Regions from separate parts of the Pandoraea thiooxydans genome, predicted to be linked through region 1. Evidence: predicted binding sites of a transcription regulator. Region 1 holds the regulator's gene; each other region holds the start of a gene.
What was found. The regulator LexA, encoded in region 1, represses DNA repair genes until DNA is damaged. The targets are predictions, from matches to a motif close to ACTGTATNNNNATACAGT.
Positions count from the first base shown of each region.

Region 2: a site for LexA is predicted at 8,101-8,118, ahead of imuA (translesion DNA synthesis-associated protein ImuA). Genes of this name have one in related genera too.
Region 3: a site for LexA is predicted at 6,042-6,059, ahead of recA (recombinase RecA). Genes of this name have one in related genera too.

Region 1 is NZ_CP014839.1:2,314,665-2,325,064, forward strand. It holds gene PATSB16_RS10630 (glycerate kinase type-2 family protein) at 1-263, shown strand, start outside; gene PATSB16_RS10635 (GlcG/HbpS family heme-binding protein) at 317-739, shown strand; gene PATSB16_RS10640 (DUF1439 domain-containing protein) at 766-1,338, opposite strand; gene PATSB16_RS10645 (type II asparaginase) at 1,416-2,450, opposite strand; gene lexA (transcriptional repressor LexA) at 2,677-3,330, shown strand; gene PATSB16_RS10655 (hypothetical protein) at 3,386-3,646, shown strand; gene PATSB16_RS10660 (enoyl-CoA hydratase/isomerase family protein) at 3,720-4,817, opposite strand; gene typA (translational GTPase TypA) at 4,926-6,749, opposite strand; gene PATSB16_RS10670 (MarR family winged helix-turn-helix transcriptional regulator) at 6,971-7,444, shown strand; gene PATSB16_RS10675 (efflux transporter outer membrane subunit) at 7,577-9,040, shown strand; gene PATSB16_RS10680 (HlyD/EmrA/EmrK family protein) at 9,095-10,330, shown strand; gene PATSB16_RS10685 (DHA2 family efflux MFS transporter permease subunit) at 10,346-10,400, shown strand, end outside.
Region 2 is NZ_CP014839.1:2,939,273-2,949,672, reverse strand. It holds gene PATSB16_RS13530 (cation:proton antiporter) at 1-1,200, shown strand, start outside; gene PATSB16_RS13525 (heavy-metal-associated domain-containing protein) at 1,233-1,439, opposite strand; gene PATSB16_RS13520 (heavy metal translocating P-type ATPase) at 1,626-4,010, shown strand; gene PATSB16_RS13515 (endonuclease/exonuclease/phosphatase family protein) at 4,149-4,904, shown strand; gene cueR (Cu(I)-responsive transcriptional regulator) at 4,911-5,336, shown strand; gene PATSB16_RS13505 (NCS2 family permease) at 5,928-7,313, shown strand; gene PATSB16_RS13500 (DUF3563 family protein) at 7,637-7,777, shown strand; gene imuA (translesion DNA synthesis-associated protein ImuA) at 8,170-8,931, shown strand; gene PATSB16_RS13490 (Y-family DNA polymerase) at 8,861-10,390, shown strand; gene PATSB16_RS13485 (error-prone DNA polymerase) at 10,394-10,400, shown strand, end outside.
Region 3 is NZ_CP014839.1:3,322,684-3,333,083, forward strand. It holds gene PATSB16_RS15205 (pilin) at 1-433, opposite strand, end outside; gene PATSB16_RS15210 (TerC family protein) at 566-1,288, opposite strand; gene sucD (succinate--CoA ligase subunit alpha) at 1,471-2,352, opposite strand; gene sucC (ADP-forming succinate--CoA ligase subunit beta) at 2,439-3,605, opposite strand; gene PATSB16_RS15225 (DUF2889 domain-containing protein) at 3,602-4,273, opposite strand; gene recX (recombination regulator RecX) at 4,384-4,920, opposite strand; gene recA (recombinase RecA) at 4,921-5,982, opposite strand; gene PATSB16_RS15240 (response regulator) at 6,138-6,827, shown strand; gene PATSB16_RS15245 (sensor histidine kinase) at 6,852-8,414, shown strand; gene PATSB16_RS15250 (MFS transporter) at 8,564-10,222, shown strand; tRNA gene PATSB16_RS15255 (tRNA-Met) at 10,322-10,398, shown strand.

The sequences.
Region 1 (10,400 bases):
CGCTCGACGACGGTCACGGTGCCAGCTTGCCTGGCGTGCATGCGATCGCCTGCGACACCGACGGGATCGACGGCACCGAGGACAACGCCGGTTGCCTGCTCGGGCCCGACACACTGACGCGCGCAGCGGCAGCCGGGCTGTCGCCCAAAAACCACTTGCAGAACAACGACGGCTACTCATTTTTCGCCGCCTTGGATGACTTGGTGGTGACCCAGCCCACGCGGACCAACGTCAACGATTTCCGGGCCATCCTGATCGAATGATCGCCGGATCGTACCGGGCCAAGATCTAACACCATGAAGCAGGAGATTCTCCGATGCAAACCCGTTCCATGCTGACCCTGGAAGATGCTCGCCGGATGGCCGAGGCAGCCGCGGCCGAAGCAGTTCGCCATCAGTGGCCCGTTACCATCGCCATCTGCGACGACGGCGGCCATCTGCTGTGGCTGCAGCGCCTGGATGGCGCCTCGCCGATATCGGCGGAAATTGCCGCTGGCAAAGCCCGCACCGCGGGTGTGTCGCGACGCCCGAGCAAGGCGTTCGAAGAAATGGTCAACCAGGGCCGCTACGCCGCGCTATCGATGCCGATCACCGCGCTCGAGGGGGGTGAGCCGGTGATCGTGGACGGCACCTGCATTGGCGCGGTCGGCGTCTCCGGTGTCAAGCCCGGCCAGGATGCACAGGTCGCCCAGGCTGGCGTTGCCGCGCTGCTCGCGCCGCAGGCCAAGGCCGCCGCGTAGGCCGCACCGGGCAGGTATTGCGAGCGTCAGCGTTCGACGATTTCGACCCGTACGCCGGCCGGCACGACGGTGATGGCGCCGGGTTGGAATTGCACGCCGGCGAAGGTGAGCTGGTTGGGCTTGAAGGTATAGATCGGATAATTTTGAAGAACCTGGCTGGCCAGCATATTGGCCGCCATATCGATCTGCTGACCGTAGATGGCCGTGGCTGGCCCGAAGTCGGCCTGCGTGACCGCAGGATCGCGCACCACGACCGAACGGGTCGCAGCGTCATAGGCGAGCCCGCCCACCAGCACAAAAGTCCCGTTCAGCGTTTGCGGCACCATGAATGGGCTGCTGATGAGCGCATCCACCGTCAAAGCCAACCGATTTTGGGCCGGCTGCAAAGCGATTTCGGGATGCGTCAGATCCATTGAGAATACTTGCGCAACGGCCCGGTGAAACGGGAACTTCCGGGCCACCGCGGCTTGCACCTGCGCACGCGAGAAGGTGTAGTGATCGGGGATGAACGGAAATGTCGGCGACGCCAGCGCCGGTAGCGGCGCCAGCGTCAGCACACTGCCGCCGAGCATGATTTCAAGAAAGCGGCGTCGACGCATGGGGGGATGAGTTTGCACAGGAGATAGGCGGAGCCAGTCGATGTAGAAGTTGACCGGCACCCGCAAGCTTGGTTCGTTCAATAAACCTCGAACAGCGACTGCCAGCGATCGGTGGGCATATCGTGCGCCAGTGCCAGCATCGCGAGCACGCGCGCCTTGTACGGTTGCAGATTGCCCGCGCTGACGAAGCCCAGCGTGTCATCGGCGGCCGCACCGTTGCGCATCACGTGCCCGGCCCCGGTGCGCGAGGCACGCACCACCCGCACGCCTTGCCTGGCAGCGTCGGCCAGCGCCTGCTGCAGCGGACCGTACAGCGAACCGTTGCCGGTGCCCGCCACGACCAGCCCTCGCACCCCGGCGCTCACCAGCGCCTCGACCGGCACGGTCGAAGCATTCGCATAACTGGAGAGCACTTCGACCATCGGCAGCGCGTGCCGCCCCGCCACGTCGAACTCGCTTTGTACCGTGTGGCGCCGCAGCGCGCGGCGCTGCAATTCGACCCACTCGTCTTGCACCCAGCCCAGTACACCAATCTCGGGCGACTGGAACGCCTGGACCGAATAGGTGCTGGTCTTGACGACATCCCGCGCACAATGAATCTGATGATTGACGACCACCAGGACGCCCTGCCCGGCGGCCTCCGGATGGGCAGCGACCCGTACCGCATTGAGCAGATTGAGCGGCCCGTCGGCCGATAGCGCCGTGGCGGGCCGCATGGCGGCAGTCATCACAACCGGCTTGTTGCTTTTGACCGTCAAATGAAGGAAATAGGCCGTCTCCTCCAGCGTATCGGTGCCGTGTGTAATCACGACGCCATCCACGTCCGGCTCGGCCAGCACGGCATTGACCCGCTCGGCCAAGGTCAGCCACAACGCACACGTCATGTCCTTGCTGTCGATTTGCGCAACCTGTTCGGACCGCATGCGTGCGACGTCGGTCAAGCCCGGGACAGCGGCCAGCAATGTTTCGATATTGAGCGCGCCGGCCTGATAGGTCGCGGTGCGACCGGCGTCGGCCGCGTAGCCGGCAATCGTGCCGCCAGTGGCCAACAGGACGACCTGGGGCAAACGGAGAGCACTGCCGTGCCCGGACATGGAAGAGGATGTTTTCATGACCGCGATTGTAGCCAATTCGCCGCATTCATCAATTTGGGGTCATCCATGAGCGGCGATTGCCGCCGATCATTGGCGCGGCAACGCTGGTACGGATATCGCGGCGCATGGCGACGTCTCCAATCGGGCCGGCCTCGGCCCGACTTGAGAATCGACATGAAGTTCTGCTTGCATAAATCAGAATACTGTACAAAAATACAGTTGCCTGTACTTCCATACAGTAACCATGCACAAACTCACTGCCCGCCAACAACAGGTCTATGACCTGGTCCGCCAAGCCATCGAGCGCACCGGATTTCCGCCCACTCGGGCCGAAATTGCCGCGGAGCTCGGCTTCAGTTCCGCCAACGCCGCCGAAGAGCACCTGCGCGCCCTGGCACGCAAGGGCGTCATCGAACTCGCGGCAGGCACGTCGCGCGGCATTCGCGTCAAGGCGCTCGGCGATGACGACACCCCGCATCAGTTCACGCTGCCTCACATGGCGCTGATGCAATTGTCGCTCCCGCTGATTGGCCGGGTCGCCGCAGGCAGCCCCATCCTCGCGCAGGAACACATCGAAGCCCACTATCAGTGCGACCCGGCGCTGTTCGCCCGCCAACCGGATTACTTGTTGAAGGTACGCGGGCTCAGCATGCGCGATGCCGGCATTCTGGACGGCGATCTGCTTGCCGTACAGCGTGCGAGCGATGCCCGCGATGGCCAGATCGTGGTGGCCCGGCTGGGTGACGAGGTAACCGTCAAGCGCCTGAAACGACGCCCGGGCGGAGTTGAGTTGATTGCGGAAAACCCGGATTTTCAGAATATCGTCGTGACCGGGAACCCTGAAGATTTCTCGCTTGAGGGCATTGCCGTCGGCCTGATCCGCACCAGCGAATTGTAATTTGCATCGAAAATATTTTTTTCCCCGTCGCTGACGCATCGCACCGACGTGCGTCATGAAATACATCAAAAAGCATCGGCAACGGGCCCTTCACTTCACGCTTTGCAAGGATGGGATCATGGGTAAATTATTTTCTTTCATACGCGCCTCGCGCGCGCCCGCCGCCAGCACTGTCTCAGTCCGCGCGCTGCGCTCACCGCGCCCGGTTCGGGTGTATCGCGGCCCTTCGCACATTATCATGGTCGGCAATATCAACGATATCTGCCACAAGCTGGATCAATCTCTCGCAGAACGCTATTGCCATATCGAGGCGTGACCGCGGTCGTGCGCATCGCCCTGTCGCTGCTCCAGGCTCGGTACGACAACGCCCGCGCGCTATCGTTCGTGCCCTACACACCCAGTTGCGCCAGCGGATGCGCCTGGGCCGGCCACTCGCTCTCGAAGAATCGCTCCACTTGCATCGCGTCGACTTGGTCGAGACTAGCCGGAAGCCACCGTGGCGCATGATCCTTGTCTATAGCCAGGGCACGAATGCCCTCCAGCCCGTCGTGACCGTCGAACACGCGCTTCATCATCGACAGTTCGACTCGCAATTCGTCTGCCAGTGAGAGCGACTTCGAACGTGCGCGGCGAATTTGCTCGAGCGTCACGCACACCATCAACGGTGACCGCTTGCGCAGCTGCGCCTCGACGTGCTGCGCCCACTCGCTGAATTCGCAACGTGCCTCGCGCGACAGCGATGCCAGAATCGCTGATACGCTCTCGCAGGAAAAATGCATGTCGATGGCGTCGCGCAAATCTTTCAGTGCCATATCGCGCGGCGGCGGCGCAACGTGGCCGTCGGCCATGGCGCGCACGCGTGCCACCACTGCGTTGCCGTCGCGCCACGGCTCGGTCTCCAGTAACGAGAGAAGATCCGCCGTCATGTTGCGCGGCAGATAAATATCCGCCAGGCCGGCATAGAGCGCATCGGCCGCCCCGATCGCCACACCGGTGGTGCCCAGGTAATCGCCAATGCGTCCCGGCACTCGCGCCAGAAAATATCCGCCGCCAACGTCGGGGAACAATCCAATCTGCGTCTCCGGCATGGCCATGCGCGTCGTCTCGGTGACGATACGCAAGGCGGCGCCTTGCGAGATTCCCATGCCCCCGCCCATCACGATGCCGTCGAGCAATGCGATGTACGGTTTTGGATAGGTCGCGATCAGATAGTCTAGTGCGTACTCGTCGACGAAATACGGCAGCAGTGCAGCGCGCTCGCGCTGCGCCGTCTCATAGAAGTAGCGAATATCTCCGCCCGCGCAAAATCCTTTCTCGCCGGCGCCTCGCACGAATACGGCGTAGACCTCGGGATCTTCGGCCCATTGCGCGAGCGCGGCCATCAGCGCCCGGATCATGTCAGGCGACAGCGCGTTCAAGGCTTTTGGCCGATTCAAGGTGATCAGGCCGACGTGATTGACGATCCGTGTTTCGATGAATTCGGACATGATGCAGTATCGAGGCAAGAGGTAAAGAAAAAAGCCGGTGCGTCGCACCGGCTTTCATCGTAGCGCAAACGTGCCGGCCGAGTGCCGGCAGCACACGCGGGCCGGAGCTCAGGTCCGCTCTTCGCGCGAGGCCTTCTTGCGCTCGTGCTCTTTCAGGAAGCGCTTGCGCAGGCGAATCGACTGCGGCGTGATTTCGACCAACTCGTCGTCGTCGATGAACTCGACCGCGTACTCGAGCGACATCTGGATCGCGGGCACCAGGCGCACGGCTTCGTCCGTACCAGAGGCGCGCACGTTGGTCAGTTGTTTGCCCTTGATCGGATTGACCACCAGGTCGTTGTCGCGGCTGTGAATGCCGATGATCATCCCTTCGTAGAGCGCATCGCCGGGCTTGACGAACATACGGCCGCGGTCTTGCAGTTTCCACAGCGCATAGGCGACCGCGGCGCCATCGTCTTGGGAAATCAGCACGCCATTGCGGCGTTCGCCCAGATTGCCTTCACGCACCGGCGCATAGGCGTCGAAAATATGACTGATGAGCCCGGTACCGCGGGTCATCGACAGGAATTCTCCCTGAAAACCGATCAGGCCGCGCGCCGGAATGCGGTATTCCAGCCGCGTGCGGCCTCGACCGTCGGATGCCATGTCGATCAACTCACCCTTACGGCGGCCCAACTCTTCCATCACCGCGCCCTGGTGGCCGTCTTCGACGTCGACCGTCAGCAGTTCGTAGGGCTCGTGCTTGACCCCGTCGATCTCCTTCATGACCACGCGCGGGCGCGACACGGCAAGCTCGTAGCCTTCGCGGCGCATGTTCTCGACGAGAATGGTCAGGTGCAATTCGCCACGGCCGGACACTTCGAAGATGGTTTCGTCATCCGTGTCTTTTACGCGCAATGCGACGTTGTGGTTCAATTCGCGCATCAGGCGTTCGCGAATCTGCCGGCTGGTGATGAACTTGCCTTCGCGCCCCGCCAGCGGCGACGTATTGACGCAAAAATTCATCGTCAGCGTCGGCTCGTCGACACTGATCATCGGCAGCGCCTCGGGCTGCTCGACGGCGCAGATCGTCGCCCCGATGCCGATATCCTCGATCCCGTTGATCAACACGATGTCGCCTGCTTCCGCGCTCTCCACCTGAACCCGTTCGAGCCCCTTGAACGACAGGACCTGATTGATCTTTCGATTGAACACTTCACCTTCCGGGCCGAAGCGCATCGCCACCGGTTGCCCCGGACGAATGCGACCGCGGGATACGCGCCCGATACCGATCCGGCCAACGTAGGTCGAATAATCGAGTGAGGTAATCTGAAGCTGCAGCGGTGCGTCGGGGTCGGCCGGACGCACGGGCACGTGCTCCAGAATCGCTTCGAACAGCGGCCGCATATCCCCCTCGCGAACGCTCGGATCGAGGCTCGCGTAGCCATTCAGGGCGGAGGCATAAACCACCGGGAAATCCAGCTGCTCGTCGGTCGCGCCGAGCTTGTCGAACAAATCGAACGTCTGGTTGATGACCCAATCGGGGCGGGCGCCCGGCCGATCGATCTTGTTCACCACCACGATCGGCTTGAGCCCGAGCGCCAGCGCCTTGCGGGTCACGAAGCGCGTCTGCGGCATCGGCCCTTCAACCGCATCGACCAGCAGCAGCACACTGTCGACCATCGACAGCACCCGCTCGACCTCGCCGCCGAAATCGGCGTGTCCCGGCGTGTCGACGATGTTGATATGCGTATCGCCATATTCCACGGCGCAATTCTTGGCCAGAATCGTGATGCCGCGCTCCTTTTCGATGTCGTTCGAATCCATCACACGCTCAGCGATTTGCTGGTTCTCGCGGAAGGTGCCGGATTGGCGCAGCAGTTTGTCGACGAGCGTGGTCTTGCCGTGGTCAACGTGGGCAATGATGGCGATGTTACGTAGGGCGCGGGTCATGAAAAGAAGGAGAGAATGTTTTTGGAGCAATCGAACATTTTAGCACGGCTGGCTTGTTCGCTTATGACAAGCAAACGCAGGCCGATACGAAAAACATAGCGTCGCTCGTCGGACGTTGTTGTCCAACCACAATAATTGCATAGTCAATTATTGACACGCCTTGCAAATAATTAAGCAGTCGCTATAATCATGCCTAGGCAACTATTGCACGAGCACCAAAAATGACACAACCCGACCTTCCCGCGCCTGAACAACCCCCCTACCCCGGGTATGACATGGAAGACTCCATCGGCTACCTGGTCGCGCGTGTTCGTTCGCTGCTGATGGCGCAACTGACCCAGGAAACCGCCCGTTTCGGCCTGACCAGCACCCAGGCCACCATGCTGTACAAGCTGGCCACCGGGAAATGCACCACAGCCGCAGACCTCTCGCGCGAGTATTGCATCGACGCAAGCGCAGTGACGCGCTTGCTCGATCGCCTCGAAAAGCATGGTCTGCTGATCCGGGAACGCAGCCGGGAGGACCGGCGTACAGTCATTTTGACCCTGACCGCCGAGGGCCGCGCGCAAGCCATGCGGATGCCGGAAATTTTCGTCGCTTGCGCCGACCGCCTGCTGCGAGGTTTCACCCCGGACGAGGTTGCTCTTTTGAAGGACATGCTGCGGCGAGTGATCGCCAACAGCGAGATCGGATAAATATTGCGTTAGCAATCATTTCATGCCGAAGAATCATTCTAACGCGTTGTATTACCATCCATCGATTCAATGACTAAGGGTTTTGCTATGCAAGCAACCTATCCCAATATGCCTCGCCTGCGGACTCTCTCCATGGCGTGCATCGCCATTGCCGTGCTGGGACTGTCCGGATGCGCGAACTACATGGGAATCCACAGTGACAAGCACATTGCATCACCGAATGCCTACGCAACTGCACGCAGTCTGCCCAACCAGGGCGGGCAATGGCCGACGACCGATTGGGCGGCTCAATTCGGCGACCCCCAACTTCAGCAATTGATTCACGAGGCGCTGGCCGGCAATCCCGATTTGCAGATGGCGCAAGCGCGCCTGGCCGCTGCTCGCGCCCAGGTCGAAGGCGCCGGGGCCGCGCTCTTGCCCAGGATCGGCGTGAGCGGCGATGTCTACCGGCAAAAGTTCACCGAGCACACAATTTATCCGCCGGGCTATGGCGGCTCCTGGTTCACGCAGGGCGATGCGATGGCGAATCTGACTTACGAGCTGGATCTGTGGGGCAAAAATCGCGCGGCCCAGGCTCAGGCCATTTCCGCGGAAAAAGCCGAAGAGGCCGCAGATCAGGAGGCACGCCTGACCGTGGCCACCGCGGTAGCGCGCGCGTACAATCAGCTGGCCCAGCAGTACGCGCTGCGGGACGTGCTCGTGCGTGAATTGAAGCAACGCGAAATGCTCAGCCGCCTGGCCCGCGATCGCCTGAAAGCCGGGCTGGATACGGAAGTCGAGACCAAGCAGGCGCAAGGCAACATCGCCGACGCCAAAACGCAATTGAGCCAGTTGGACGGACAAATCCTCGTAACCCGGCATCAGTTGGGCGCACTGCTCGGCAAAGGCCCCGATCGCGGCCTGCAGATCGCCAGACCGAGGCTCGCGACGATCGCCTCCCCCCGCATCCCGGACAACCTGCCGCTCAACCTGCTTGGCCGTCGGCCGGATATCGTTGCCGCGCGCTGGCAGGTGGAAGCCGCACTCAAGGGCGTGGATGTTGCCAAGGCGCGCTTCTACCCGGACATCAACCTGATGGCGACGATCGGCTTCAGTTCGTTCGGCCTGGGACAATTGTTCACCGCCGCCAGCCAACAAATACAGGCCGGACCGGCTATCAGTCTGCCGATTTTCGATGGCGGGCGCCTGCGTGCCAACCTGAAGGGCGAGTATGCGCGTTACGAAGAAGCCGTCGCCTCGTACGACAAGACACTGAACGACGCCTTGACCGACGTTGCCGACCGCCTGAGCAACATTCACTCGACCGACCAGCAAATGGTGACTCAGGCGCAAGCCTACGACGCAGCCAAAAGCGCCTATGACCTGGCCGTGAGCCGCTACAGGGCCGGGCTGGCGCCACAGCTGGTTGTGCTCAACGCCGAATCGTTCCTGCTGGCACAAGAACAATTGCGCGCCAATCTGGTCGCCACTCGCCGTGACCAGCAGATGGCGCTTATCAAGGCCATGGGTGGCGGGTTCGATGCCCAGGCGGCCGGTCTGGCTCAGTCATCGGGCAGTGTGGCTCAGGCGGCCTCACCGGCTCCGGCAATTCATTGAAGCGGCACGTTGCCCAACGAATTTAAAAATTGAAAGATTTCAACGGAGCAGATTATGAGTGACAACCAACAGGGCGCAGCCGCCCAACCCGCACCAGCGGCCGCGGCCGGCAACAACGGCAAGCGCAAGCGCATGATGCTGACGCTGAGTGCCGTGATCATCGTGGCGGCCATCGGATATGGACTCTACTGGGGTTTATACGCGCGCTTCTATGAAAGCACCGACGACGCCTATGTATCCGGCAACGTGGTACAAATCACGCCGCAAGTAGGTGGCACGGTGACTGGCGTGAACGCCGACGACACGCAAATGGTGCAGGCAGGCCAGACACTCGTGCAGCTCGACCAGGCCGATGCACGGGTTGCGCTGCTGCAGGCCGAGGCCAATCTGGCGCAAACGGTGCGCCAGGTGCGCACGATGTATGTCGATAATCAGGCGCTGGCCGCGACCGTTGCAATGCGTGAAGCCGATCTGGCCAAGGCCCGTGCCGACCTGCATCGCCGTGAAATCGCCATGCCCAGCGGCGCGGTCTCGCGCGAAGAACTGGGACACGCGCAGGATGCCGTCAAGACGGCCGAAGCCGCGCTGGCGGTGGCTCGCAGCCAGCTCCAGTCGAACCATGCGCTAACCGACAGGACCACTGTTGCCACCCATCCGCAAGTACGGCAAGCCGCCGACAAACTGCGTGCGGTGTACCTGGACTACGCCCGCGCGTCGATCCCGGCGCCAGTCTCCGGTTATGTTGCCAAACGCGCCGTCCAGGTCGGTCAGCGCGTGGCGCCGGGCACGCCGTTGATGGCGATCGTTCCGCTCAATGAAGTCTGGGTCGATGCGAACTTCAAGGAAGTGCAGATCGCGCATATGCGGGTTGGACAACCGGTGGAAATGACGGCGGACGTCTATGGCTCGAGCGTCAAATTCCACGGCACGGTCGCCGGATTCTCGGCCGGTACCGGCAGCGCTTTCTCGTTGCTGCCGGCGCAAAACGCCACCGGCAACTGGATCAAGGTAGTGCAGCGTCTGCCTGTGCGCATTGCGCTGGATCCGAAGGAACTTGCCAAGCATCCGCTGCGCATCGGCCTGTCGATGCAAGTCGAAGTCGACGTGCACAACACCGAAGGCAAGACGCTCGGCAACGCACCAGCCATGCCGACCTACCAGACCGACGTGTTCGAGAAAATCGGACACCAGGCCGACGCCATCGTGGCCCGCATCATCGAGGACAACATGGGCGCACATGCCAGCGCCGATGAATCCTCGGAAAAACCGGCCAAGGCGAAACTTCTGTAACCCCCGCGCCAGGTTATGACATCTCACGCCCAACCCGCGCCGCTGCGCGGCGGACAACTCGTACTCGGGA
Region 2 (10,400 bases), 620 kb from region 1:
CTGGGCAAGCTGCTGCTGTTCATGGTGGTCTCGCTGGTGGTCGGCTTGTTGCTGGTGCCGCGATTGCTCGCTTACGTGGCGCGCTTCAAGAGCGACGAGATGCTGCTGGTGACGGTGCTCGGGCTGTGCTTCGGGTTCTGCCTGCTGGTGGTTCAGTTGGACTACAGCATTGCGCTGGGCGCGTTCCTGATCGGTGCGATCATGGCCGAGTCACGCGAGCTGCACGTCATCGAACGGCTGATCGCGCCGCTGCGCGACATGTTCAGCGCAATCTTCTTCGTTGCCATCGGGCTGCTGCTCGATCCGCGCGTGCTGCTCCATTACGCGGCGCCGATCGCGGTGATCACCGTGGCGGTGGTGCTGGGAAAAATCATTTCGTGCGGCCTGGGCGTGTTCGTCTCGGGGCAGGACGGCCGCACCTCGATGCGGGTCGGCATGGGCCTGGCGCAAATCGGCGAGTTCTCGTTCATCATTGCCTCGCTCGGTCTGTCGCTGAAGGTCACCAGCGATTTTCTCTACCCGATCGCGGTGACCGTGTCGGCCATCACCACGCTGCTCACGCCCTATCTGATCAAGGGCGCCGATCCATTCTCCCGCTGGCTCGGGCGGGCCATGCCGCCTCGCGTGGCGTATGTGTTTCGGCAATACACCCAGTGGCTGCAAGGACTGCGTCTGTCGGACGAGCGGGCTGCGCTGGTCGGCATTTTTCGGCGCGTGGCGTTCAATGTGTCGGTGAATCTGGCGCTGGTGGTGACGATTTTCCTGGTGGTGGCGTATTTCAGCCCGCGCCTGATCGCGCTGTTCTCCCCTTGGGTGACCGACGACGGGCTGCAGAGCACGCTGGTGTGGGGCGTGGCGCTGCTGCTGGCCCTGCCGTTCCTGATCGCGGTGTACCGCAAGCTCAAGTCGATCAGTCTGCTGCTGGCCGAACTGAGCGTGCGCCCAGCAATGACCGGACGCCACACCGCTCACATGCGGCGAGCCGTCGCCGAGATCATTCCGGCTGCCGCGATGGTCGGCGTGATGCTGCTGGTCGCCGCGCTCAGCGCCAGCATTCTGCCCAGCACCGAAATGCTGCTGCTGCTGGTGTGCGGGGCGCTATTGCTGGCCATCCTGCTGCGCCGCTGGTTTATCCGCATTCACGCGAAACTGCAGATCGCGCTCAAGCACACGCTCGAGCAGGACAGCGAACAGAGCTAGCGGCGCGATGCCGCCAGAACCTCTGCCGGCCGCTAGGCCGGATTGCCGCTCCTGGCCGGATAACCCGCTTCGGTAATTGCCGCGGCAATGTCGCCGGCGGCGCGCTGACTTTCGACCCGCACCGAGCCCGCGGCCAGATCGACGTCGACCTTGGCGTTGGCGTCGAGCGCCTGCACCGCCTGCGTTACTGCCTTTACGCAATGACTGCAGCTCATACCTTCCACCTGGAATTGCATCATGATGACTCCTGTTGATTAGCTACTGCATGATAAACCTTCCTACCGTTGTAAGCTCAAGCGAAAAATAATCGAGAGCGTGATGTGGACGGTGCTTGACCTTCCAGCCAATGGAAGGTTTAACATGCCAGTGTGATTGTCAAAAGGAGCTGTATCGTGAGTCAAACTTGGTCCGTGGGTATCGAGGGAATGACCTGCGCGTCCTGCGTTGGCCGTGTGGAAAAGGCGCTTGGCAAAGTGCCGGGGGTGACGCAGGCGAGCGTCAATCTGGCCACCGAAACCGCGGTCGTGCAGGCCGATGCCGATACCGCGCCGGCCGCACTGGTCGAGGCGATCGAGGCGGCGGTCGACAAGGCTGGCTATCAGGTCACCGAAGCGCATCTCGAGCTGGCGGTCTCGGGCATGACGTGCGCTTCTTGCGTCAATCGTATCGAAAAGGCTGTGCTGGCTGTGCCGGGCGTGCGCTCGGCCAGTGTGAATCTGGCAACCGAGCGGGCCAGCGTACAGGCGCTGCGCGGCATGGTCGATGCGCAACGCCTGATCGAAGCCATCCGCAAGGCGGGGTATGAGGCCAGCGAGATCGAGGCGGAGCAGGGCGGTGCGCCTGACGAAGCCGCCTCGATGTGGCGCACCGCCTGGCCGGTGGGCGTCGCCGCGCTGTTTTCGGCGCCGTTGCTCGCGCCGATGCTGGCGGCGCCGTTCGGTGCGCACTGGATGCTGCCTGCCTGGCTGCAATGGCTGCTGGCGACCCCCGTGCAGTTCTGGCTGGGCGCGCGTTTTTATCGCGCCGGCTGGAAAGCCTTGCGCGCCGGCACCGGCAATATGGATCTGCTGGTGGCGCTGGGTACCTCGGCGGCCTATGGCCTGAGCCTGTACGAATGGCTGCGGCCGAACGGTGGGGCGATGCCGCATCTGTATTTCGAGGCCTCCGCGGTGGTGATCACGCTGGTACTGCTGGGCAAATGGCTCGAGGCGAACGCCAAGCGGCAGACGGTGGCGGCCATTCGCGCGCTGGCGGCGCTGCGCCCGGATACCGCGCGAGTGCTGCGCGGCTCGGCGCCGGCCGAGCAAGTGCCGGTTGGCGACGTGCGGGTCGGCGATATGGTGCTGGTGCTCGCCGGCGAGCGGGTGCCGGTCGACGGCGTCATCCGGGAGGGCGCCAGCCAGCTCGACGAGTCGCTGCTGACCGGCGAGAGCCTGCCGGTCGAAAAACGCGAAGGCGCACACGTGACAGGCGGCTCGATCAACGGTGCCGGCACGCTGCGCGTGGAAACCACCGCGGTCGGGGCCGAGAGCACGCTCTCGCGCATGATCCGGCTGGTCGAGGATGCTCAGGCGGCCAAGGCGCCGATTCAACGGCTGGTCGATAAGGTCGCCGCGGTATTCGTGCCGGTGGTGCTGGGGATCGCCTTGCTGACCCTGCTGGTGAGCGGCTGGGCGGGCATTGGCCTGGAGGCGGCGGTGCTCAATGCGGTGGCCGTGCTGGTGATCGCCTGCCCATGCGCCTTGGGGCTGGCCACGCCTGCGGCGATCATGGCCGGCACCGGGGTGGCAGCGCGTCACGGCATTCTGATCAAGGACGCCGAGGCGCTGGAGACGGCGCACCGCGTCACCGTGGTGGTGTTCGACAAAACCGGCACGCTCACTGAAGGCAAGCCGCGCCTGACCGACCATCTCGCCGCGCCGGGCATCGAAGCCGCACAACTGCTGCAGTGGGCTGCCGCGGTGCAGGCCGGCAGCTCCCATCCGCTGGCGCGCGCAGTGCTGGCGGCCGCGCAAGAGGCCGGGCTGGCGCCACTGGCGGCCAGCGAGATGAGCGCGTTGCCGGGGCGCGGCGCGGCCGCACGCGTGACGAGCGCCGACGGCACGCATGAGCTTCGGCTCGGCAATGAGCGCTTGCTCGATGAACTGAAGTTGTCCGCCGGTGCGCTGGCGGAGCAGGCCGAACGGTTGGCGCAGGCCGGGCGCACCGTGTCGTGGTTGATGGAGGCCGGCGCGCAGCCCCGTCTGCTCGGACTGCTGGCGTTCGGCGATACCGTCAAGGCGCACGCCAAGGCTGCCATCGAGCGCCTGCAGGCGCGCGGCATCCGCACCATGATGGTGACTGGCGATAACACCGGCAGTGCCAGGGCGGTGGCCGACGCCTTGGGCATCGATGAGATCAAGGCTCGGGTGCTGCCCGAGCACAAGGCCGAGGCGGTTGCCGCGTTACGGCACGACGGCGACGTGGTGGCGATGGTGGGTGACGGCATCAACGACGCGCCGGCGCTGGCGGCTGCCGATGTCGGCATTGCCATGTCGACCGGCACCGACGTGGCGATGCACGCCGCGGGCATCACGCTCATGCGCGGCGATCCGGCGCTGGTGGCCGACGCCATCGACGTATCGCAGCGCACCTGGAGCAAGATTCGGCAAAATCTTTTCTGGGCCTTCGCCTATAACGTGGTGGGGATTCCGCTGGCGGCGCTCGGCTGGCTCAATCCGATGATTGCCGGCGCGGCCATGGCCGCCAGCAGCGTGAGCGTGGTCAGCAATGCGCTGTTGCTCAAGCGCTGGCGGCCGCGCGCGGCATGACGGCGCGCTCGACTGGGGGGATAATGGCCGTGTGGGCGAGATCGGCATATGCTTGAAAATCGCCCGCATGGCCCCAAGTGACTTGCATGTGCGACATGCTTAACCGCAGTCTCCATTCATCGCAGATCTTAGACGTCCATGGCCACACCCAGCCCCCTTCATATCACCAGCTACAACATCCACAAGGGCTTTTCGCAGTTTCATCGCCTGCGTATCCACGAATTGCGCGATCGGCTCGAGGGGCTCAATCCAGATCTGGTGTTTCTGCAGGAAGTACATGGCTTGCATCTGCGCCACGCGGCGCGCCACCTGAACTGGCCGAGCGAGCCGCAGTATCAGTTCCTGGCCGGCGGCACCTGGCAGGAGCATGCGTATGGACGCAACGTCATCTACGAGCACGGCGACCACGGCAACGCGATTCTGAGCCGCTTTCCGATCCTGCGCTCGGCCAATCACGACATCACCACGCACAGCTTCGAGCGGCGCGGCATGCTGCATTGCGAAGTGGCCGTGCCCGGCTGGGCGCAGCCGCTGCACTGCCTGTGCGTGCATTTGTCGCTGAGCGGCCGGGGCCGGCGCCAGCAGTTTGGCATGCTAATCGATCGCGTGATGCGCAATGTGCCGAAAGACGCGCCGCTCATTATCGCGGGCGACTTCAACGACTGGACCAATCAGGCCGACCGGCTGCTGGCCGAGCGCCTGGGACTGACCGAGGTGTTCGACAGCGCCGGGCGTCCGGCGCGCAGTTTCCCCAGCAGCCTGCCGTTGCTGCGGCTCGACCGCATCTATGCCCGCGGCATGCATATCGAAACCGCGCAAGTGCTGCGCGGCCGGCCCTGGTCGCGAATTTCCGACCACTCGCCGATCAGCGCCTACCTGAAGCCACTGAACTGATACGACATGAATATCGGACAAGCAGCCCAAGTCTCCGGCGTCAACGCCAAGATGATTCGCTATTACGAGAGTATCGGCCTGGTGCCCGAGAGCCGGCGCACCGAGTCCGGCTATCGAACCTACAGCGACACCGATCTGCACTTGCTGCGCTTTATCCGGCAAGCGCGCCGGCTGGGTTTCGGTATCGAGCAGATTCGTCAGTTGCTGGCGCTGTGGCAGGATCACGAGCGCGCCAGCGCCGACGTCAAGGCGCTCGCGCAGGCGCATATCGACGAGCTGAATCAACGCATCGCCGAGCTCAGCGCGATGCGCGATACGCTCACGCATCTGGCCGCGCACTGCCATGGCGACGCGCGGCCCGAGTGCCCGATTCTCGACGGCTTGAGTTGTGACGAAGAAAGCGTCGACCCGCCGGTCGAACGGCACTGCTGACGGCCCATCCGGCCCGGCCTGACAGGACGCTGCAGCGGCCCCAGGCAAGGCTTTCCGGCGACCTCAGGTAAACCATGATTATCAGAGACTTCTGATAATCGACATCACTCGCGCAAGGCTTGCCAGCGACCTCAAGCTCATACAATGAAGTCGCATAAGAACGCGACCTAGTACAGGAAGATGCGATCGCCACGATGCGGTCGCCAGAGAGCGTGAGGAGATAAGTTTCGCCGCCTGTCTTATCGGATGGGCGAGCCTCGTGGATGTGCCGGTAGTTCGCAGCATGGCATATGGACGAGGCATGGCACGGACCGACACGGGCGTGCTATTGCAGGCTGACCCCCATCACGCAGCGGGTGTTTCCGGCCACCATTTTCCTGCATGGATTGCTTCGGCGCATGGTATTGGTTGCGGTTGCAGGGCGACCCCTTCAAAACGTTTCCGATGAAAATAGCGCCTCTCGCGCGCCGGCAATGACGGGCCGGCAGGCCATACTGCCTCGGCGTCGCGACGCGCATCACACATGAGAGCATGCCTGACGACGGACATTTTTCCGATCCGTTTCAGTACGCTGATAAAGGAGCTTGAATCATGATGGAACAAGACTACGCCCCCACCGTAGGAGTCGATGCGCCAGCGCCGGCTCGAGAGGTGAGCCGGCTGGACCGCCATTTCCAGATCACCGCACGCGGTAGTTCGCTGCGTCAGGAAGTCGTGGCCGGGCTCACGACGTTCCTGGCGATGGTCTATTCCGTGTTCGTCGTGCCGGGCATGTTCGGCAAGGCGGGTTTCGACACCAGCGCGGTATTCGTCGCCGTTTGCCTGACAACGGCGTTCGGCTCGCTGTTGATGGGCGTCTGGGCCAACCTGCCGATCGCCATCGGCTGCGCGATTTCGCTGACCGCTTTCACTGCCTTCGACCTGGTGCTCGGCAAGGGCGTGTCGCCTTCGGTCGCGCTGGGCGCGATCTTTCTGATGGGGCTGGTGTTTACCGCCATCTCCGTGACCGGCGTGCGTTCGTGGATCCTGCGCAACCTGCCCGCAGGCGTCGCGCACGGCACGGGCGTGGGCATCGGCCTGTTCCTGCTGCTGATCGCCTCCAACGACGTCGGCCTGGTGATCAAGAATCCGGGTCCGGGGTTGCCGGTCGCCCTGGGCCACCTGGCCAGCTTTCCCGCGCTGATGTCGATCGGCGGGCTGGCGGCCATCTTCGGGCTGGAACGCCGGCGTGTGCCGGGCGGCATCCTGCTGGTCATCATCGCGCTGTCGGCACTGGGCCTGGCTTTCGACCCGAGCGTCAAGTTCACCGGGATGTTCGCGCTGCCGTCGCTGAGTGCGCCGGGCCATCCCACGCTGATCGACTCGATGAGCGTCAGGGGGGCCTTGAGCGCCGCGGTCATTCCCAGCGTGCTTGCGCTGGTGATGACCGCCGTGTTCGATGCCACCGGAACGATTCGCGCCGTGGCTGGACAAGCCGGGCAGCTCGATGGAAAAGGACAGATCATCAATGGCGGCCGTGCGCTCACGGCCGACTCCGTCAGCTCGATCTTCTCGGCTTTCCTCGGCGGCGCGCCGGCGGCCGCTTATATCGAATCGGCCGCGGGGGTTGCCGCCGGCGGCAAGACCGGACTTGGACCGGCAGTGGTCGGCGTGCTGTTCCTGCTGCTGATTTTCCTCTCGCCGCTGGCCGCGCTGGTGCCGGCCTATGCGACCGCGCCGGCATTGATGTACGTGGGCCTGCTGATGCTCGGCAGTATCAGCAAGCTGCATATGGAGGATACGGTCGATGCGATGGCCGGCCTGGTGTGCGCGGTGTTCATCGTGCTGACCTGCAACATCGTGACCGGCATCATGCTCGGCTTCAGCACGCTGGTGATCGGCCGTCTGGTATCGGGCGAATACAAGAAACTCAACGTCGGCACCGTGGCCATCGCCGTGGTACTGGCCACGTTCTATCTGGGCGGCTGGGCGATCTGAATGATCTGATCGCGAAGGCGCGGACTATCGCGTGAGCGCGATGGGCGGCGCCTGCCGCCTGAAAACGCCTCCTCGCAGGCCTGAGCCAGCGAGGGGGCGTTGCTTTTGGGCCACGCTTTTTGCTGTCCGGCAGTTTGTCCGAAAGAAAATTAATTTATTAAGTAATTGATTTTTATGTGATTTCTTAAAACATGGCTGCATCGGGGGCGGATGCAAAACGAATAAGTCGCTTTTTTCAGAATTAGGGCTAACACCTATAGGGAAAACCCTATATAATTCCAATCACTGCTGCAACGCAGCAAATTATGCGACTGGAGGTTGCCATGTTTGCCAAACTGTTTGAAATCGTTAATTCCTGGTTCGAAAACGCCGAACGCCGCCGCCGTGAAGAATACCTGGCGCAGTCCACCGATATTTGCGAATTGGAATATCGCATTCGCGCGCTCGAAACCGGCGCCATCTGAACCTGCTGTCTTGTTGGATGCAGTAACCCGGTAGCAAAGCGCCTCGCGCGCCCCACGAGATATCCAGCCCTTCGCCGGCTTGGCCGCAGCGACCGCGGATAATCTCGGCAAAAAGGCCCACCCTTGCGTGGGCCTTTGGCTTTTCTGTCATGGACGAATGACGTCTGCCTGACGAGCACGTCAACTCCGCAGCTTTTACCTTTCCCCATTTATTTCGGCGGCGCCAATACCCAGGATGCGGCAAATCGCCTTCTTGCCGCGGCCGATATCGAGGGAGCGTTCGTTCTCATCGGTTTGTCTTGAGACAAATCCAACATTGATGTACTGTATGTGCGTACAGTATTTTAGATGACCGCCACCCGCTTTCGTTGCTCACTCCGATGTCGCTCTCCATGCAAAACTTGCCGCCCGGACTTTGGCGCGCCAGCGAACTGGCCCAGGGCCAGGGGCCGGTGCGGGCCACCGGTTTTGTCGAGCTCGATCAGGAATTGCCGGGCGGCGGTTGGCCGGCGGGTGCGCTGGCCGAGCTGCTGCCCACGCACGCCGGGATCGGCGAGCTGCGCCTGTTGTTGCCCGCGCTGGCGACGCTGACCCGGGTCGGCAAGCCTGTCGTGATGATCGCGCCGCCGTATCTGCCTTACGCGCCGGCCCTGGCCGGCGCCGGTGTCGACCTGCGCCATCTGGTGCTTGTACACGCCCGAGCGCCATCCGGCGCCACAGCGCCGCCGGCGGCCGACGATCTCTGGGCGGCCGAGCAGGCGCTCAAAAGCGCCAGCTGCGGCGCGGTCCTGGCCTGGTTGCCGCAGGCCCGCGCCGATCAGTTGCGCCGCCTGCAACTGGCTGCCGCCGGCAGCGATGCGCTGGCCTGGGTCGTACGTCAACCCCAGGCGCTGGCCTCGTCTTCGCCCGCGCCGTTGCGGCTGGCGCTCGAGCCGGCGCCGGGCAGCGGCCTGCTGATTCATTTTCACAAGCGCCGGGGACCGGCCCGTGGCATGCCGCTGCGGCTGGACTTGCCGGCGCATCATCCAAAACTGGGGCCGCCGCGCTCCGATACCGTTCTTTCTCCGGATTCAGGAGGCCTCTATGCGCTGCTGGATTGCACTGCACTTGCCCTGGCTCATCCTCGAGGTCTTTCGACCGATCTTGCCGCCTGACGAGGCCGCTGGCATGACAGGGGGCGCCGCCTCCGATGCGCTGGTCGTGATGGACGGCGAGCGCGTGCGCATGGCGAGTGCTGCGGCCCGGCAGGCGGGCATCGTGCCGGGTTTGCGGCGGGCCGGGGCGCTGGCCTTGCTGCCCGATGCGATCCTGCGCGAGCGCGACACGCAGGGCGAGCAACGGCTGCTGGAGACCGTGGCCCTGGCCCTGTTGCGCTTCAGCCCGCAAGTCGTGCTGGCCGGCGAGCACGTGGTGCTGGTCGAGGTTTCGGCCAGCCTGCGCCTGTTTGGCGGCCTGAGCGCGCTGTGCCGCCAGGTCGGGCAGACGGCTCGGCTGCTCGGCCATGCGTCGCGGCTGGCCGTGGCGCCGACAGCCGCCGGTGCCTGGCTGCTGGCGCGCCAAAGCAGTGGCCGGCAGCATCGCCATGCGACCGATCTGGCGCGGCTGTGCGCGCTGCTCGACGACTTGCCGGTGTCGCTGCTGAGTGAGGCCGCGCCGCATCTTGCCTGGCTCGAGCAACTGGGCTGCGCCCGCCTGGCCGACCTGCGGCGTTTGCCGCGCGCGGGGTTGATCCGGCGTTGCGGCCAGGCGCTGGTGGATGAGCTGGCGCGGGCTTATGGCGACGCGCCGGAGATGCCGGCCTGGTTCCTGGCGCCCCTGCAGTTCGAAGCGCAGCTCGCGCTGCCGGCCCGCACCACTCAGGTCGAGACGCTGCTGTTCGGCGCGCGGCGCCTGCTGGTGCAAATGGCTGGCTGGCTCGCGGCGCACCATCAGGCCGTGCATGCCTATGAGCTGGTGCTGGAGCACGAGCCGCTGGGACGTCGCACGTTACCGCCGACACGCGTGATGGTGCGGCTGGCCGAACCCGGCGCGGCGCCGGCGCACCTGCTGAATGTGCTCAAGGAACAGTTGGCGCGGCATCGCCTCGAGACGCCGGTGCTGGAGTTGCGCCTGTGCGTCAGCCAGGTGGTGCCGCACGAGCCGGGCAACGCCAGCCTGTTGCCGGAGCCTGGCCGCGCGCGCCAGGAGTTCGTGCGCCTGATAGAGCGCCTGAATGCCCGGCTGGGCGAGGCGCAGGTGAGCCAACTGGTTTTGCACGACGAGCATCGGCCCGAGGCCGCTTACCGCCTGCTGCCGTACGTCGTGTCGCGCCCGGCGCCGGCAATCGCCGGCGCCGCGCCGGGCGCCATCCAGGCGTCCTCCAAGGTGCGGCCGGTCTGGCTGCTCGACTCGCCACGGCCGCTGGCCATGCAAGGCGAGCGGCCGGTCCATGGCACCCCGCTGCGCGTGCTCACACATGCCGAGCGCATCGAGTCGGGCTGGTGGGACGACGCCGCGGCGTTGCGCGACTACTTCATCGCCGCCGATGCGCAGGGCGCGCTGCTGTGGGTGTACCGAGAGCGGCAGACCAGCCGCGGCCAGGCCGCCTGGTATCTGCACGGGCTGTTCGGGTGAGTCATGAATG
Region 3 (10,400 bases), 1.0 Mb from region 1:
ACTCGCATGTCCAGCCGATTTGACCGGACGGGGTCTTGCCGGCCGTCAGCGCCCCTGGGGCCGCATCATTGCCATAGGCGGCCTTGGGTGTGAGCACGAGGGTGCCATTGCCGGCGCGCTCGGTATAGGTAATGGTGATGGTGCCGTTGGTGTCGTTGGTAGCGATGGAGGCGACGTTGTCGGTGGCCATAGGCGGCGTCCAGCCGGCGGCCAGGTGCGGCGCGCCGAGCATGGCGTTCTCGGTCACGGCGGCTTTGGCGGACGATGCCAGCGACATGCCTTCCATCACGCGCGCGCGGATCAGATAATTTTGAAAGGCCGGCACGGCCACAGTGACCAGGATACCGATGATCGCGAGGACGATCATCAGCTCAATCAACGTAAAGCCGCGCGAGTCGGGCTGCTTACGTCGTAAGGTACAGCGATGCTTCATGCAATATCTCCGTGTCAGATCATATGCGCACGGGGAGAAATCCCCCAAAACCGGGCGGAGTATGCCACACCCGCCCTTCAGGCTCTCTGCCCTGGGTCAAACATCGGACAAATCCAGCCGTCATCGGCAATGCTACTCGGCGGATGTTTTCTCACCCGGCCGGCGGCGCTGCATGCGGCTTTTCATGACCAGTCCGACGAGCACCACGCCAACCGCGCCGAGAACCGATCCGATATAGTGCACGTTCTCGCCGGCCAGCACCGGCCAGTGTTTGACGCCCGGATCGGTGACGATGAGGCCGCCGGCGATCCAGCCGAGCAAGGCCGCGCCGAGCGTGATGATGATCGGAAATTTGTCGAGCAGCTTGAGCACCAGTTGGCTGCCCCACACAATCAAGGGGATGCTGACCACGAGCCCGAACACGATCAGGAATACACGATGCTCCTCGGCCGCACCTTCAGCGGCGCCGGCGATGGCGATCACGTTGTCGAGACTCATCACCAGGTCTGCAACGATGATCGTTTTGATCGCGGCGACCAGGCGGTCGGCCGGTTCGATCTTGCCGTGCGCGTCGTGCTCGGGCAGCAACAGCTTGACGCCGATCCACAGCAGCAGCAACCCGCCGGCCATCTTCAGGAAGGGAATATTCAACAGCGCGACGGCGAATACGATCAGGATCACGCGCAGGAGAATTGCGCCGGCCGTGCCCCACAGCACACCCTGCAAGCGCTGCGACGACGGCAGATTGCGGCATGCCAGTGCGATGACGACGGCATTGTCGCCACCGAGCAGAATATCGATGACGATGATTTGAAGTACTGCCGCCCAGTTGAGTGAAGCAAAAAAATCGATCATGCGGTGAAAGGTTCTCCCTGAGGTTGTATCAGGGATTCTACCTGCTCACTGCTCGAAGTGAGGTGAGCGGGCACACGCGCATAAATAAAAACGAGGGAGCCCGCGCCGCGGATTCCCTCGCTTTTTTGCAGACCCGCCTGCCGCCGGCCAACCACGCCGACGACGGGCCAGGCTAACGCGCTTTACAGCACCGACTTGAGCAAACGGCCCATTTCGGACGGGTTCTTCGTGACTTTGATGCCGCACGACTCCATGACCGCCAGTTTTTCCTGCGCCGTGCCCTGGCCGCCGGAAATGATCGCGCCGGCGTGGCCCATGCGCTTGCCCGGGGGCGCAGTCACGCCCGCGATAAAGCCGACCACCGGTTTCTTCATGTTGTCCTTGGCCCACAGCGCCGCGGTTTCTTCATCCGAGCCGCCGATTTCGCCGATCATCACGACGGCGTCGGTTTCGGGATCGTCGTTGAACATCTTGAGCACGTCGATGTGCTTCAGGCCGTTGACCGGATCGCCACCGATACCCACGGCCGACGACTGGCCCAGACCCAGCGCGGTGAGCTGGCCAACGGCTTCATAGGTCAGCGTGCCCGAGCGGCTGACGACACCGATGCGGCCCTTCTTGTGGATATGGCCCGGCATGATGCCGATCTTGAGTTCGTCGGGCGTGATCACGCCCGGGCAGTTCGGTCCGAGCAGGATCGTCTTGCGGTTCTCACGGCGCATGCGCTCCTTGAGTTCCACCATGTCGCGCACGGGAATGCCTTCGGTGATGCAGATCGCCAGGTCCAGGTCGGCTTCGACGGCTTCCCAGATCGCGGCCGCGGCGCCCGCCGGCGGCACATAGATGACCGATACGGTCGCGCCGGTTTGCGCCTTCGCTTCCTTGACCGAGCCGAAGATCGGAATCCCTTCGAAATCCTCGCCGGCGCGCTTGGGGTTCACGCCCGCCACATAGGCGGCCTTGCCGTTGGCGTACTCGCGGCACGTGCGGGTATGGAATTGACCGGTCTTGCCGGTGATGCCCTGCGTGATGACTTTGGTGTCTTTATTGATCAGAATCGACATTGCTTGATTTCCTTCATCCGGTTGCCCGGCAGCCTGCCCGCACGCCACGCGTGGCGCATCGGCCGGCTGCCCGCTTCATAGTTCGCTCAGTTGCCCTTGGCGGCCGCCACCACTTTCTGTGCGGCTTCTTCCATGCTGTCGGCGGAGATGATCGGCAGGCCGGATTCGGCCAGCATTTTCTTGCCGAGGTCTTCGTTGGTGCCCTTCATGCGCACCACCAGCGGCACCTTCAGCGACACGGCCTTGGAAGCGGCGATGACGCCTTCGGCGATCACGTCGCAGCGCATGATGCCACCGAAGATGTTGACCAGAATTGCCTTCAGTTCCGGGTTCTTCAACATGATCTTGAACGCTTCGGTCACCTTCTCGGTCGTGGCACCGCCGCCGACGTCGAGGAAGTTGGCCGGCTCGCCGCCGAACAGCTTGATGGTGTCCATGGTCGCCATTGCCAGACCGGCGCCGTTGACCAGGCAGCCGATGTTGCCTTCGAGCGAAATGTAGGCCAGATCGAACTTGGAAGCTTCGACTTCGGCCGGATCTTCTTCGTCGAGATCGCGATAGGCGACGATTTCCGGATGACGGAACAGCGCGTTCGAATCGAAGTTGAACTTGGCATCGAGGGCGATGACCTTGCCGTCGCCGGTCACGATCAGCGGATTGATTTCAGCCAGCGACGCGTCGGTTTCCCAGAATGCCTTGTAGAGGCCTTGCAGCGCGGCGCGACCTTGCGGCACCGAAGCTTCGGGGATGCCGATCTTGCGCGACAGGTCGTCGGCATCGGCGTCGGTCAGGCCTTGCGCCGGATTCACGTAGACCTTGTGGATCAATTCGGGGGTCTTGGCGGCCACTTCTTCGATTTCCATGCCGCCTTCGCTCGAGGCCATCACGCAGACTTCCTGCGTGACGCGATCGACGACCAGACCGACATACAGTTCTTTCTTGATGTCGGCACCCTCTTCGACCAGCAGACGGCGCACTTTCTGGCCTTCGGGGCCGGTCTGGTGCGTCACTAGTTGCATGCCAAGGATCGCGTTCGCGTATTCGCGCACCTGATCCATCGACTTGGCCACCTTGACGCCGCCGCCCTTACCGCGGCCGCCTGCGTGAATCTGTGCCTTGACGACCCACACCGCGCCGCCCAGTTGCTCGGCCGCCTTGACGGCCTCGTCCACGGAAAAGCACGGGATGCCGCGCGGCACCGCGACCCCGAATTTTCGGAGAATTTCCTTGCCTTGGTACTCGTGAATCTTCATGCGTGATTCCCTTCTTGCTGAGTTGGATGGTTCGGATCAATCGGGCGAACGGAGGCCACCATCCCGGCCTCATTGGGCGCCTTGGGGTGTTCGTTCACTCGTTCGGGAGCGCGGTGGTTATACCAGCGCGGGTAATAGCGGCGCACGGCTTCGCCTTCGAATTTGAGCGCGTGGCACCGGTCGAGCTGGAAGGGCGGCGCGGCATTGTCGTCGGCGCTTCCAGCCGTATCGCGGGTGTTGATGACCTCGCCGGCAAACGCCTGGATGGCAGCCGTCGGCAAAACACCGCATAGTTCGGTCAAGTGGGTACAACCGGCTTTGCCGGCGAGTCGTTCCTGGACGGCTTTGCGGAATCCCCGGCCAAGATTCAGGCCGATCAGTTGCCGGTAGGCCGGACCAATTTGATCGCAAATCCCCGGATAGGGCACCCAGTCGGAAACCGCTTCGGCTTCTCGCACATTGAGCGCCTCATCGATCGTCACGCGCAGCCAGAGTTCGTGCACTGGAGAGCCTTGCGGGCGAACGCCGGTGGCGAGGACGAAATCACGCGCCTTGTGGTCGGTCAAACAGGCTTCGATGTCCCACAAGCCGTCGTCGCGCGCGTACGCTTCGACACGGATCGTGCGGAGATGATGCGGGGTACGGGGGGCGGGCTCGGAGAGCGGCATGCGGAAATGAGAGGCATGAGCGCGGAAAGGACATGATTTTAGCACAGGACGGCCGGAACCCCTCCTGAGCGGCACGTCAGCCGGGCAAGGGTGCCCTGGCAACCGATCGCTCAATCGTCGAAATCGGCGCCGCGCACGACCTTGCGGATCACACCCTGGGAAAACCCCCGCCCGGCCAGGAAGCGCATTTGCCGGGCGCGCTCCTGCGGCGAGTCCGCCGGCTGGCCGAACTTTTTTTGCCAGACGGCCTGGGCCCGTTCGAATTCAGTACCGCGCAGCCGCTCGGCAACATCGCTGACCGCCTGCGGATCGAGCGCATGCTGCTTGAGTTCGCTGACGATGCGGGAGGTGCCGAGCCTGGAAGCCCGGCGATTGACGACGCTTTCCGCGAAGCGCTGATTGGAGAGGAGGTTCTCTTGCTCGAGGAGATCGAGCAGTGCGTCGAGTTCTTCTTGACTGTCGGCATGCGGCGCGAGCTTGCGCCGCAGCTCGAGCCGGCTATGCTCGCGGCGCGCCAGATAAGCCAACGCCCGGCCTTTGAGGCTCAGGCCGGGACGTCGGCTCGCGTTTTCCGTTTTGGGCGGCGAATCACCCTGCGCCGCATCGGTGACTTCGGTCGGTCGACGATACGGCCTGCGCGACATCATTTAGGCGTCGTCTTCCTCGAGCACTTCGCTCTGCGGCATGGCGATGACACCCAGGGATTCACGCACCTTGTTTTCGATTTCCCGGGCGATTTCCGGATTTTCCTTGAGGAATTCACGGGCGTTGTCTTTGCCCTGGCCGATTTTCTCGCCCTTGTAGCTATACCAGGCACCCGCCTTCTCGACGATCTTGGCAGTAACGCCGAGATCGATGATTTCGCCTTCGCGCGAAATGCCGGCACCGTAGAGAATATCGAAAATCGCCTCGCGGAACGGCGGCGCGACTTTGTTCTTGACGACCTTGACTCGGGTTTCCGAGCCGATCACTTCGTCTGCTTTCTTGATCGCGCCGATCCGGCGGATATCAAGGCGCACCGACGCGTAGAACTTGAGCGCATTGCCACCAGTGGTGGTTTCAGGGTTGCCGAACATGACACCGATCTTCATGCGGATCTGGTTGATGAAGATCACCATGCAGTTCGTGCGCTTGATCGTGCCGGTGAGCTTGCGCAGCGCCTGCGACATCAGACGGGCTTGCAGACCGGGCAGCGAATCGCCCATTTCACCTTCGATTTCCGCCTTGGGCACCAGGGCGGCCACCGAGTCGATGACGATCAGGTCGATCGAGCCAGAGCGCACCAGCGCATCGGCGATTTCGAGCGCCTGTTCGCCGGTGTCCGGCTGGGAGATCAGCAGATCGGACGTGACCACGCCCAGCTTGCCGGCATATTGGATGTCCAGCGCATGCTCGGCGTCGATGAAGGCGCACGTGCCGCCGATTTTCTGCATCTCGGCGATCACCTGCAGCGTCAGCGTGGTTTTGCCGGACGACTCCGGGCCGTAAATCTCGACGACCCGGCCGCGCGGCAGGCCGCCCACGCCCAGAGCGATGTCCAGGCCCAGCGACCCGGTGGACACGACTTGGATGTCGGGTGCGACCTCACCGTCTCCCAGGCGCATGATCGAACCCTTGCCGAACTGCTTTTCGATTTGCGCGAGGGCCGCGGCCAGTGCCTTGCCTTTTTCGGCAGTCAGGCCAGCAGGCGCTTTCTTGCTATCTTCCATGAATCGTCCTTTGCTATGATGAGGCGGCGGTGCAGCGGGATGAGGGCACGCTTTTGGGTACTGTATAAAAAAACAGTGTTCTTTGCAAGCGTTTGCGCTGATAAAACCCCAAAACCGGCCGAACTCAGGTCGTTTTCAGAGAGCATATCAGGGTCATGCGGATTCTAATCGCCGAAGACGACAGTATTTTGGCCGACGGTCTGACGCGTTCGCTGCGCCAGACCGGCTACGCGGTCGACCACGTCGCCACCGGCCTGGCGGCCGATTCGGCGCTGGCCGCGCAAACCTTCGATTTGCTGATTCTCGATCTGGGGCTGCCCAATCTTTCCGGGCTGGAGGTCCTGCGCCGTCTGCGCGCGCGCCATTCGCACCTGCCGGTGCTGATCCTGACGGCGGCCGACAGCATCGATGAGCGCGTCAAGGGGCTTGACCTCGGTGCGGACGACTATATGGCCAAGCCGTTCGCCCTGGCCGAACTGGAGGCGCGCGTGCGGGCGCTGACGCGGCGCGGCCCGGGCGGTGGCGCCACGGTGATCCAGCATGGTCCGCTCAGTTTCGATCAGGTCGGCCGCATTGCCTATCTGAACGATCAGATGCTCGACCTGTCGGCGCGCGAACTGGAATTGCTCGAAGTCCTGTTGCTGCGCACCGGCCGGCTCGTCTCCAAGGAACAATTGGTGGACCACCTGTGCAGTTGGGGCGAGGAAGTCAGCAACAACGCGATCGAAGTCTATATGCATCGCCTGCGCAAGAAAATCGAATCGAGCGGCGTGCGTATCGCCACCATTCGCGGGCTCGGCTATTGCCTCGAGAAACTCTCCGCCAGCCCCGTCGGCGCGGTCTGAACCCACGCACCACACCGGCTGTCCATGCGCTCTTTCGATCATGCAGTCCGCCAGACGGACGAGCCCCTGCCGGACCACCCCGGCCAGACCTACGACTTCGCGCCGCCCGACGAATCCGAGCCGCGCTCGCCGTCGCGCTCGCTGTTCGGCGAAATACTCGACTGGATGCTGGCACCGTTGCTGCTGCTGTGGCCGCTGAGCCTGGCGGTCACCTATCTGATCGCCCAGTCGATCGCCAACGGCCCGTTCGATCACACGCTGCAAACCAATGCCTATGTGCTTGCGCAACAAGTGCACCGCGACGGCGCCCGGGCCTCGCTCGCGCTGTCGCCCGCTGCGCTCGATTTCCTGCGCGCCGACAGCGCCGGCCAGATCTACTATCAGGTGCTGGGCGCGCACGGCGAACTGTTGGGCGGCACGCCCGACTTGCCGCTGCCGCCGGAAGATGCGCACTCCCCGACCGGCGTCGTGCATCTGCGCGACGGCACGCTCAAAGGCAACGACATCCGTATCGCCTATCTTTATGTCCAGTTGCCGCCAGCCACCCCCGGTGTGGCCATTGAGCCGGGCACGAGCGCTCTGGTGCAAGTCGGCGAGACGCTCGAGCGCCGCAACCGCCTGGCCAACGCGATCATCAAAGGCGTGATTCTGCCGCAATTCATCGTACTGCCGCTGGCGATCGTCCTGGTGTGGTTTGGCCTCACGCGCGGCCTGGCGCCGCTGCATGCGCTGCGCGAGCATATTCGCGCGCGCCGGCCCGACGATTTGTCTCCGCTTCAGGCCGAGCGCGCGCCGCCGGAAATCGCGCCGCTGGTCGGCTCGCTCAATGAATTGCTGGGGCGCCTCGAGCAAAGCATGCAGATGCAGCAACGTTTTATTGCCGATGCCGCTCATCAGCTAAAGACGCCGCTGGCCGGATTGCGCACTCAGGCAGAGCTCGCCCTGCGCCAGCTTTCGCCTGACGAATTGCGGCGCTCGCTGTCGCAAATCGCGGCCAGTTCGGAGCAGGCCGCGCGCCTGGCCAATCAGTTGCTGGCCCTGGCACGCACGGAAAACAGCGCGCGCGATCCGTCGGCCTTCAGTGCCATCCCGCTCGACGCGCTCACACGCAACGCGGTACAGGATTGGTTTGAGGCCGCCCGCGCGCGGCAGATCGACCTCGGCTATGAGGCGCCGGCCCAGCCGCTGACGCTGACCGGTCATGCGCTGATGCTGCGCGAGATGCTGAATAACCTGATCGACAACGCGATTCGCTATACCCCCGTGGGCGGCAGCGTAACCGTGCGCCTGCGTCCGGCTGCCGACGGCGAGTCCGTGCTCATCGAAGTCGAGGATACCGGCCCCGGCATCCCGATTGCCGAACGCGAACACGTGTTCGAGCGCTTTTATCGGATTCTCGGCAGCGGCAGCGACGGCAGCGGCCTGGGGCTGGCCATCGTGCGCGAGATCGTTCAGATTCATCGTGGCGACATCGTCATTGCCGAGCCACACCCGCCCCACCCGGGCACGACGAGCGGCACGCTCATACGCGTGAGCCTGCCGCTCGCTCCGGCACCGACGACTTCCCCGCCCGCCGTGCCGTCGTAGCCGGCACCCCCAGTACTTTTCGTCTTTGGCGCATCGTCAGTTTTGCGTCAGTTTCACGTCAGCGCCCGGTAAGGTTGCCAGCCAATAATCGACGGGACGGCTTGATCGTCGATTCATATCCATAAATAAATATATCTGGAGACAACCTCATGGCAACCGCCACCCTTGCTGCTGCCCGCGCGCCGATGACACGCGAGGAACGCAAAGTCATTTTCGCCTCGTCGCTCGGCACCGTGTTCGAATGGTACGACTTCTATCTCGCCGGCTCGCTGGCCGCGTATATCAGCAAGCACTTCTTCTCGGGGATCAATCCGACGGCGGCTTTCATTTTCACGCTGCTGTCGTTCGCCGCCGGCTTCGCGGTGCGGCCATTCGGCGCGCTCGTGTTCGGCCGCCTGGGCGATCTGGTCGGGCGCAAATATACGTTCCTGGTCACCATCACCCTGATGGGTCTCTCGACGCTGGTGGTCGGCCTGTTGCCCGGCTATGCGTCATGGGGCATTGCCGCCCCGGTCATTTTCATCGGCATGCGCCTGCTGCAGGGCCTGGCGCTCGGCGGCGAATATGGCGGCGCCGCCACTTACGTCGCCGAGCACGCCCCGGCGGGTCGCCGCGGCGCCTACACCGCGTGGATTCAAACCACCGCAACGCTCGGCCTGTTTCTCTCCCTGCTGGTCATCCTCGGCACCCGCACTGTGCTCGGCGAGGATGCGTTCGGCGCCTGGGGCTGGCGCGTGCCGTTCGTGCTGTCGATCGTGCTGCTGGCCGTCTCGCTCTGGATCCGCTTGCAATTGAACGAATCGCCTGCCTTCAAGCGCATGAAGGAGGAAGGCAAGACCTCCAAGGCGCCGTTGACCGAATCGTTCGGCCAATGGAAAAACCTGAAAATCGTCATCCTCGCGCTGATCGGCCTGACCGCTGGACAAGCCGTGGTGTGGTACACGGGGCAGTTCTATGCGCTCTTTTTTATGACGCAAACGCTCAAGGTCGACGGCAATACCGCCAACATCCTGATCGCGCTAGGGTTGCTCATCGGCACGCCGTTTTTCATTGTGTTCGGCGCACTGTCGGATCGTATCGGGCGCAAGCCGATCATCATGACCGGCTGCCTGATCGCCGCGCTCACCTACTTCCCGCTCTTCAAGGCACTCACCCATTACGCCAATCCGGCGCTGGAAGCGGCGTTGGCGCGCGCGCCGATCACCGTGATCGCCGATCCCGGCGAATGCTCGTTCCAGTTCAATCCGGTCGGCACTTCCAAATTCACCAGTTCCTGCGATATCGCCAAGAGCACCCTCGCCAAAGCCGGGCTGAACTACAGCAACGAGGCCGCGCCGGCCGGCAGCATTGCGCAGGTGAAGATCGGCGACAAGATCATCACCGCGTATAACGGCAAGGACGCCGACGCCAAAGCCAAGGCGAAAGAGTTCGACCAGGCGATGACCTCGACGCTGAAAGCGGATGGCTATCCGCCCAAAGCCGACCCGGCCCAGATGAACAAACCGATGATCGTCGTGATCCTGGCCATCCTGGTGATTTTCGTGACGATGGTCTACGGCCCGATCGCCGCCATGCTGGTCGAGATGTTCCCCACCCGCATCCGCTATACGTCGATGTCGCTGCCCTACCACATCGGCAACGGCTGGTTCGGCGGCTTTCTGCCCGCCACCGCGTTTGCCATCGTCGCGGCGCGCGGCGACATCTATTCCGGGCTGTGGTACCCGATCATCATCGCGCTGGTCACCTTCGTGATCGGAACGCTGTTCATCAAGGAAACCAAAAACACCGATATCTACGCCCAGGACTAGCGCGCAAGCCCGGAAGAATCGCCCGGGCAAAGCCGGCCTGAGAAAGCCGCATTTGGTTGTTGACTTTGCCAGGCCGCGTTCTTATAATCGCCCGTCTACGGCGAATTAGCTCAGTTGGTTAGAGCGACGGAATCATAATCCGCAGGTCCGGGGTTCGAGTCCCTGATTCGCCACCACG